4 regions of the Micromonospora sp. NPDC049175 genome follow, and region 2 is predicted to be linked to each of the others. Evidence: riboswitches for the same ligand, from Rfam matches in the RefSeq annotation. Region 2 holds a riboswitch; each other region holds the start of a gene.

Region 1 (2,161 bases), on a different contig from region 2:
TCCACCACGGCCGCAGTCTCCCACGGTTCACGGTCCCGGACGAGAGTCGTCGACGGGGGCGTACCCCGGACCGGCGGGAGAGACACCACGGGCGCCGGCCCCTCGTGAGGGACGGCGCCCGTGGCGGTCAGCGTGCCTGGGTCAGGCGGAGTAGCCCCGGCTGGCGATCCAGTTGGCCAGGTCGATCGTGGTGATCCAGTACGACGGGTCGGACGGGTTCGCCGAGTCGGCGATGCGTACCGTGCGGCCGTTGTCCTTGTAACCCACGACGGCGACGTAGTGCCCCCCGCCGTAGGAGTGCCAGCTGCCGTCGGTGTCGGTGGCGTCCCCGACGACGTTGGCGACCACGCCCCGGCCGTCGGTGATGGCCTTGACGACGTCGGCCTGGAGGCGGTCCATCTGGGCCGGGCTGGGCGCGCCGGCGAACATCCGGGTCCGGTACGGGGAGCCCTTCACCTCGGCGTTGAGCACCCGCGTGGTGTCCTCGGCCGAGTTGGTGCCCATCTCGGTGGTGCCCAGCTCGGCGCCGAGTTCCTCCTGGGTACGGTCGATCCCGGTGGCGCTGAGCGCGTTGCGGGTGGCCGCCGGGCCGCAGTTGTAGTAGGTGTTCTGCGCCTCGTACTCGTAGTCCAGCACCTTTGTCGCCGGCGGCTTCGGCCGCTCCGGCTTGCGGGTCAGGTCCGGGTTGCTGCTCGCCTTGGCGGCGGGCGCGGCGGCGCTGGTGGCCGGGGCGGCGCTCGTCGGCGCGGCGCTGGCCGACGGGGAGGCGTCTCGCACCTCGCCACGGGAGGCGGCGACGTCGCTGCGCATCTCGGCGACAGTGGTCGCGGTGCGCTGGCCGGCCGGCGCGTCGTCGGTGGTGGCGAGCAGGGTGCCGGTGGTGGTGGCGATCACGAGGGCCGCGGCGGAGGCGGCGGCGATCTGGTACGGGCGCTGGGTGGCGATGCGGCGGAGCTGACGCTGCATGGTGTGCTTCACGGGGTCCTCCACGGATCGGGGGGAGAGCGGCACACCGGGGCCGGGCCGGTATCCGGGCAGGGGCCAGCGCGCGGACGATGGTCCGCGGATGGTGAACCGCTCAGGGGAACACCCGGCGTGGCCGGGCGGTTGGGCGATGACCCGGGGGTCAGCTCACCGTCACGTGACCGATGAGCGGGGGCACCGCTACGCCGTGGAGGCGAGGGAACAGCCGAGGGGTGGAGAGATGCTGCACGAGGATGGAACTCCTTCCGAGACCGCCTACCGGGTTAGCTGACGGATTCGGGCGGGAAGATCGCCCTACCGCGGGCCGTGGCTCGCGGATTCACCCCGGACTTACTGATGGGTCCCCGGTTCGTTCATCACGATTGAGCGGGTCGGCGCGGCGTCGCCTCTTGCGATCGGTTACCGCACCGGACGGGACGACACTACTGGCCCGTTCACACCCTGCCAAGCCAGGTTCACCTGCGTAAACCCGGATCGGCGCAGCAATTTCTCCGCGTCTGGCCGATGACGTGACTCGATGGGACAAGCGGTTACGGTGACGCCTACGGGCGACAACCGGACAGGTCGCCAAAAGTGCGGCCACAATCCCGGGAACAATCGAGCCGATCGTGCCGGACGCCCGATTTCGGAATGCGGTGAGCGGGCTCACATAACGGATCGAGCTCAACCCGCACGGGCGGGACGCCAGCGTGTCACGACGGCGGGGCGGGCAGCCCCGGGCACCAGCCGGCGGGCCGGTGCCCGGCTGGGCCGCAGCCGGGCCGCTGCCAAAGCCGCCTCCTGGGCAAGGACGCGCGCCGACTCGGCGGCCAGTTCCGCGGCCCGCCAGGCGGCCCGCTCAGCGTCGGCGGCGGCCTGGTGGTCGGCCCGTCGCGCGTCCCGGATCGCCCGGCTGAGCAGCGCTTCCTGCTCGACCGGGTGCCGCCGGGGATCCCAGCCGTGCCGCCGCCCGAACACGTCGCTGAGCTGCGCCATGCTCAGGTCGCCCCGCCAGTACGCCGCCGTCGCCGCACGGTGCAGGTAGCGCTCCCGGGCGGCGTACTCGGCCGGGGTGCGGGGGGTGCCCGGGGTGGGCAGCGCCCCGGATCCCGCGAAGCGGCGCGCCGCGGTGTCCGCCTCGTCGTACCGCGCCCAGGCCCGTTCCGCCTGCTCCTGACTGATCAGCCAGGCATCGCGC
Region 2 (2,161 bases):
CGCCCTGCTCCGCGCCGGAGCCCGGGAGAGCATCAACCTGCAGGGGGCCTACCTGGAGGTGCTCGGCGACCTGCTCGGCTCACTCGGCGTGATCGGCGCGGCGCTGCTCATCACCGTCACCGACTGGTGGTGGGCCGACCCACTCGTCGCGGTCGCCATTGGCGCGTTCATCCTGCCGCGCACCTGGCGGCTGGCCCGCGCCGCCGTCCGGATCCTGGTGCAGGCCGCCCCGGAACACCTCCAGGTGACCGCCGTGCACGACCGGTTGGCCGCGGTCCCCGGGGTGGTCGAGGTGCACGACCTGCACGTCTGGACGCTCACCTCGGGCATGGAGGTGGCCTCGGCGCACCTGACCATGGCACCCGGCGCCGAGGTCGGCACGGTGCTCACCGCGGCGCGTACCGCCCTGCACGACGACTTCCGGATCGAGCACGCGACGTTGCAGATCGAGCCCGGCGCCGCCCCCGGCGCCTGCGGCTCGATCGAGTGGTGACAGCTTTCTCGTGACGACGCACGCACCGTCTGTCACATCGGCTGCAGCAGCCCCACCGGCACCGGTAGGCTCGGTCCCGGCCTCCACCAGGCGGCGCCCTCCAGGCGCCGGTGGCGGTCGCCGCCTAATCGCCCAACCGGGCGAACCGGGGAACCACGTTCCTGGGGTGCATCCGCGTCAGCGGTAGGGATCTTCCGTCCCGAACCCGTCAGCTAACCCGGTCGGCGGCTGACGGAAGGACATGCGCAGTGGCACCAGCACGACCACCCGCCGCCCGACTGGCGGCCCTGATCGTCGCGATGATCGCCCTCGGCGTCGCGCTCCCGGCCGGCACCGCCTCGGCCGCTCCCCCGACCGGCCTGCGGGCCGCCGCCGCACCCGACTCCGACGAGGAGGGCGGCACCCCCTCGCTACGCGCCCAACTCGAGGCCGCCAGCAAGGGCTACCTGGACGCGAAACGCGCTCTGGACACCTCAGTCAAGCGGCAGCAGCAGCTCGCCACCCAGCTGAAGGAGATCGAGGTCGAGCTTGCCCAGCGCGACGGCAAGGTCGGCCAGATCGCCGGCGTGGCATACCGCACCGGGCGGCTCGGCGTGGTGTCGGCGCTGCTCAACAGCAGCAGCCCGGAGGGCTTCATGGACCGGGCCGCCGCGCTGGACGCGGTGGCCGCCAACGAGGACCGGGTGCTGCGCGACCTGCTCGCCACCAAGGACCAGGCCAGTCGCACCCGGGCCGCCCTGAACGGCGAGATCGTCGAACAACGCAAGCAGGTCACGGTGATGGCCAAGCGCAAGGACCAGGCCGAACGAGCCCTGACCGTGGCCAACACCCCCAAGCCGAAGACCACCGCCGACACCGGCTCCAACCGGGGCACCTCCAGCGCCAACGCGAAGGCGGCGCCGCGCAACTCCGACGGCTCGTGGCCATCCGAGTCGTGCAGCGTCAACGACCCCACGCCCGCCAGCGGCTGCATCACCCCGCGCACCCTGCACGCGCTCAACCAGGCCAAGGCCGCGGGCTTCACCAGGTACGTCTCCTGTCACCGCCCCAGCGGCTCCGGTGAACACCCCAAGGGCCGGGCCTGCGACTTCGCCGCGCAGGCGAGCGGCTTCGGCGGCAACGCCACCGGCGGCGACAAGACGTACGGCAACAACCTGGCCGCGTACTTCATCCGCAACGCCGACCAGCTCGCCGTGCTGTACGTGATCTGGTACCGGCAGATCTGGCTGCCCAGCAGCGGGTGGAAGTCGTACAGCGGCGCGGGTGGCACCCCCTCCACCGACCACACCAACCACGTGCACCTGTCGGTCTACTGACCCACCCGACGGGTGGCCCGGCCCGAGCCGGGGTTGATCCACGCGCGATCGCCGACTCCGGGGTATCCGGACCACGGGTTACCCCGGAGCCGGCGATGTCGTGTTGACCGTGGCGTCGGGTGACGTCGTCGCCCGGGAGGGCTGTCGCCAGGCGGGCTGCCACCGGGCGGGCTGCCACCAGGCGGGCTGCCACCAGGCGGGCTGCCACCAGGCGGGCTGTCGCCAGGCGGGCTGTTGCCGGGCGGGCTACGTCGCCGGGCGGGCGGTTGCCGGGCGGCCTGTCGCAGGCGGGCTACGTTGCCGGGCGTACCGCTGATGTCGTCGGCGGTCGGACGACCCGGCGCGGGCCGGC
Region 3 (2,161 bases), on a different contig from region 2:
CCGCCGCGACGAATCGCGACGGGCCCTTCGGTCAGCACGATCGATCAGCCTGGACGGCCGTAGCTGTGGACCTGACCGTCGTCGGCCCTCTTCATCTTGACCGGTTCGCCGGCCTGCGAGGCGTGCACCACCCAGCCGCCACCGACGTACATCCCGACGTGGTGGATGTCGCTGTAGTAGAAGACCAGGTCGCCGGGGCGCAGGTCGGCCTTGCTGACGTTCTTGGTGGCGCGGCTCTGGGCTGCGGCGTTGTGCGGCAGTGACACCCCGGCCTTCGCCCAGGCGGCGAGCATGAGTCCGGAGCAGTCGTACGAGTTCGGACCCTCGGCACCCCAGACGTAGGGCTTGCCGATCTGCGCGCAGGCGAACTTGACCGCGGTGCCGGCGGCGCCACCGGGATAGCTGCCGGGGCAGGGCGCGGGGCGCAACGGACCGCCGCCACCGCTGCCGTACACCTTGAGGCGCAGCTTCTGCAGCTTGTCGATCTCCTCGTTGATCTGCTTCTTCTTCGCCGCCAACTGGGCCTCGGTACGGGTCAGCTGGGCCACCATCTCGTCGAGCGGCGCCTTCTGCCCGGCCAACTCGTCGCGCAGGTCGGCCACCTCGCGGACGTCCTGCTGCTGGTTGTGCGCGAAGCGGTCGAGCAGTTCGAGCTGACCGACCACCTCACTGGGTGACCGGCTGCCCAGCACCGCGTTGACGGTCAGCACGTTCTCACCCTTGTACGCGCGCACGGCCAGGGCACTGACCTTGTCCATCGCGGCGTCGACCTGGCGCTCCAGCGGGGCGATCCGGGCGGCCAGCGCCTGGGCCTGCTTGCGCTTGGCGGCGAGGTCGGTCCGGGTGGCGTTGTGCTGTTCGATGATCGGTTCGAGTTTGTTCCAGTCGGCGTCGATCTGGCGCTCGATCTCGGCGACGGACGGGTCGGCGTGGGCCGCCGTGGCGCTGCCGGTCAGGACGACGGCGACGCCGGCCAGTGCGGCGAGCGCGGTGGTGAAGCGGGACCAGCGTGGGCGCGGCGCAATCGACATCGGGCCGGCTGTTGCCGACCGCTCGGACGACGGCCGCGGGGCATGGAGTGCCACCGGGGTTCCGTACTCCTTCTTCCTGACCGCCTACCGGGTTAGCTGACGGGTTCGGGCGGGAAGTCGGCGCCCTACCGCAGTGGCTGCGGATTCACCCCGGGGGACATGGGTCCCCGGTTCGTTCGGAAACGACTCGGCGGTGTCGGTCCGTTACCGCCCGGGCTGGACGGAGCTGCTATCGGGCCGACGAATGACCAGAGTAGAGACGCTTGTTACCGCTCCGCAACCCGTGCGGCCGTGACACTCCGTACCGATCGGAGAGGATCACCGAACCGTACGTGAAGATTTATTTCCTGGCAGGTCGACACATGGAAAGGTATTGACGCGGACTCCCGGCCGGCGCGAGGGTGGCGTCATCCACACCCGCGAAATCTAGGGGGTTCGATGCGCCATCCAACCCTGCTGCCCGGCCGGCGTGCGCTGCTCGCCGTCGCCGTGCTCGCCGCCGCGACCGCGGTCGGAGCACCCGCCCACGCCGCCGCACCCACCGTCGACCGCCAGCAGCGGTACGCCGCCGCGGCCGCCGAGTACGGCGTACCGACCGACGTGCTGCTCGGCGTCTCCTACCTGGAGTCCCGCTGGGACAGCAACGCCGGCACACCCAGCACCAGCGGCGGCTACGGCCCCATGCACCTGACCGACGCCCGACACGTGACCGCTCTGCCCGTGCGTGGTCACCACGACACCGGCACCGAGGACCCGCGCGGCGACGACTCCCGTACCACGCTGGCACCTGTACCCCGGACGGCCCAGGACCCGGCGCCACCCGCCGCCGCGTCGCAGACCGTGGATGCCGCCGCCGCGCTGACCGGCGCGACTCCCGACGCGCTGCGCACCGACGCCGACGTCAACATCCGGGGCGGGGCCGCACTCCTGGCCTCGTACCAGCGGGAGTTGGGCGCCCCGGTCGGTGCCGGCACCGACCCGGCCACCTGGTACGGCGCGGTGGCCCGCTACACCGGCGCGGACAGCGCGGACGCCGCGGCGGCCTTCGCCGACGAGGTCTTCACCACCATCGGCGCCGGCGCGTCGCGGGTGACCGACGACGGCCAGCGGATCACGCTGCCGGCCCGCGC
Region 4 (2,161 bases), on a different contig from region 2:
CCACGGCCCGCCGGAGCGGTAGCAGCCGACGAACCGGTTGAAGCCGGCCGCCTTGACCTCCTTGTACGCGTGCAGGGTGCGTGGCGTGATGCAGCCGGACGTGGTCGGGTCCTTCTCGCTGCAGGACTGTGCCTTCCAGTCACCGTCGGCGGTGCGGCCCGGCCCGATCTTGGCGACCTTCGAGGTGGCGTCCACCAGGCCGCCGGTGAAGCCCTTGCCGCCGACCAGGGAGAGCGCCTTGTCGGCCTCGGTCTTCCGCTTGGCCATCACGGCGGTCTGCTTCTGCTGCTCGCGGACCTCGGTGTCGAGGAGCAGCTTGGCCTGCTCGGCGCGGGACTTCACCGTGTTGACCTCGGCGAGCTTGTTCTCGTTCACCATGTTGATCTCGTCGAGCATCGCGGCACGTTGGACGAACGTGTCCGGAGCGTCGCTTTCGAGCAGCATCGCGAGCGCGCCGATCCGACCGGTCCGGTACGACTGGGCGGCGATCTCCCCGACCTGTGGCGCCAGCGCGTCCAGGTCGGCCTTGGCCCGGTCCACCTCAAGCGCCAACTCGAGCTGCCGCTTCTTGGACTTGTCCAGTCTGGACTTGGCGGCGGAGTAGTCGCGGTTGGCCTGCTCGATGACGTCGTTGAGCAGCTGGGGCTCGCCGTCCTCCTCGTGCCCGGACGGCGTGGGGGTCGTCGGGGCGGCGTGGGCCGGGAGGGGCCCGGCGAGCACGGTCAGTGCGGCGATCACGGCCACCACGGGTGTCATCCAGCGGCGTAGGGGTGCCGTCACAATGTTCCCTTCCGTCGACCGCCGACCGGGTTAGCTGACGGGTTCGGGGCGGAAGTGGCCCCTACCGCTGACGCGGATTCACCCCACACACCTGGGTCCCCGGCTCGCCGGTTGGCGATTGGGCGGTGGCACCGCAGGCGCCGCTTCGCGCCTTCATCGGTAACCGGCAGCGAGGTTACCCGAGAGTCGACTGGGTGAGCTACGCCTGGATGCCGACCAAAAGTGTCATTTCGCCATAGCGGTGGGTAACCAGTGACGCGGTTCTCAGGTGGGGGACCCGATCTGGTCACGCTGAGGAGTGTCACCATGCCGTATCCGTGCTCCTGTTCGTCTCCGGCCACCCGTCGGTGGCGGTGGATGGGGGCCGGGTCCGCGTCTGGTCCGGCTCGTCGGGTTGCCGCGATCGCGGCGCGTTGAGGGCGGCCAGCGCCTCCGCCCGGTCGTCCGCCCGGGGGCGCGGCCGGGTGGCATCGACGGGCGGCGTGGTGTCGGCGCGCCCGGCCGCGGTCACGATCGCGGCCAGTCCGGTGGTCAGCGGCACGGCGGCGATCAGCCCGAGTGTCGCGACCGCGCTGCGGACGATCTCCTGCGCGAGGAACTCGCTGGTGAGAAGCTGCCCGATCGGCCGCGCGTCGGCGGTGAGCAGGAGCAGCAGGGGCAGCGACGCGCCCGCGTACGCCAGCACGATCGTGTTGACGGTGGAGGCGATGTGCGCCCGGCCGACACGTGTCGCCGCACGGTAGAGCTGCCTGCGGGTCAGCCCGGGATTGGCGTTCGCCAGCTCGGTGACGGTGGCCGCCTGGGTGACCGTCACGTCGTCGAGCACCCCGAGCGACCCGATGATGATCCCGGCGAGCAGCAGGCCGTGCAGGTCCACGTCACCCTGGAACATCGACAGAGTCGTCGCGTCCTCGCTGCCGAAGCCGGTGAGGTGCGTTGCCCCGGTGGCGATGGTGGCGAGCGCGCCGGTCAGCACCAGGCTGCCCAGGGTGCCGAGCACCGCGACCGAGGTCTGCGCGGTGACGCCGTGGGTCAGATAGAGCACCACGAACATGATCAGGGCGGCGCCGACCACCGCCACCAGGAGAGGTGACCGGCCGGCGCCGATGCCCGGCAGCACGAAGGTGAGCAGGATGGCGAAGCTGGCCGCCAACCCGGCGAGCGCGGCCAGCCCCCGCCACCGGCCGAACGCGACGATCGCGGCGGCGAAGACCACCGCCAACCACACAAGTGGGGTGCCGCGCTGGTGCTCGGCGATGTTCCAGTTACTGAGCGTGGGATCGGTCGGGTCGGTCAACTCGACGAGGACGACCTCGTCGCCGACGTCGACCCGTGGCGCGCCCGGGCCGTCGGGCACCGGTGTGCTCACCTGTTGGCCGGC

Evidence for each region. A riboswitch is a leader RNA that binds a small molecule or an ion and turns the genes downstream of it on or off. The one in region 2 is predicted to bind cyclic di-AMP.
Region 1: it holds a riboswitch for cyclic di-AMP, as region 2 does, so the genes downstream of both, ACGFH8_RS15360 (C39 family peptidase) here and ACGFH8_RS06150 (coiled-coil domain-containing protein) in region 2, are expected to answer to the same signal.
Region 3: it holds a riboswitch for cyclic di-AMP, as region 2 does, so the genes downstream of both, ACGFH8_RS08265 (NlpC/P60 family protein) here and ACGFH8_RS06150 (coiled-coil domain-containing protein) in region 2, are expected to answer to the same signal.
Region 4: it holds a riboswitch for cyclic di-AMP, as region 2 does, so the genes downstream of both, ACGFH8_RS10630 (coiled-coil domain-containing protein) here and ACGFH8_RS06150 (coiled-coil domain-containing protein) in region 2, are expected to answer to the same signal.

Annotation. Positions count from the first base shown of each region.
Region 1 is NZ_JBICSY010000003.1:319,241-321,401, reverse strand. It holds gene ACGFH8_RS15365 (alpha/beta fold hydrolase) at 1-8, opposite strand, end outside; gene ACGFH8_RS15360 (C39 family peptidase) at 142-990, opposite strand; cyclic di-AMP (ydaO/yuaA leader) riboswitch at 1,222-1,363, opposite strand; gene ACGFH8_RS15355 (hypothetical protein) at 1,648-2,161, opposite strand, start outside.
Region 2 is NZ_JBICSY010000001.1:1,427,881-1,430,041, forward strand. It holds gene ACGFH8_RS06145 (cation diffusion facilitator family transporter) at 1-493, shown strand, start outside; cyclic di-AMP (ydaO/yuaA leader) riboswitch at 605-736, shown strand; gene ACGFH8_RS06150 (coiled-coil domain-containing protein) at 742-1,809, shown strand.
Region 3 is NZ_JBICSY010000002.1:306,326-308,486, reverse strand. It holds gene ACGFH8_RS08265 (NlpC/P60 family protein) at 45-1,031, opposite strand; cyclic di-AMP (ydaO/yuaA leader) riboswitch at 1,099-1,234, opposite strand; gene ACGFH8_RS08260 (N-acetylmuramoyl-L-alanine amidase) at 1,470-2,161, shown strand, end outside.
Region 4 is NZ_JBICSY010000002.1:792,247-794,407, forward strand. It holds gene ACGFH8_RS10630 (coiled-coil domain-containing protein) at 1-780, opposite strand, end outside; cyclic di-AMP (ydaO/yuaA leader) riboswitch at 785-915, opposite strand; gene ACGFH8_RS10635 (YibE/F family protein) at 1,082-2,161, opposite strand, start outside.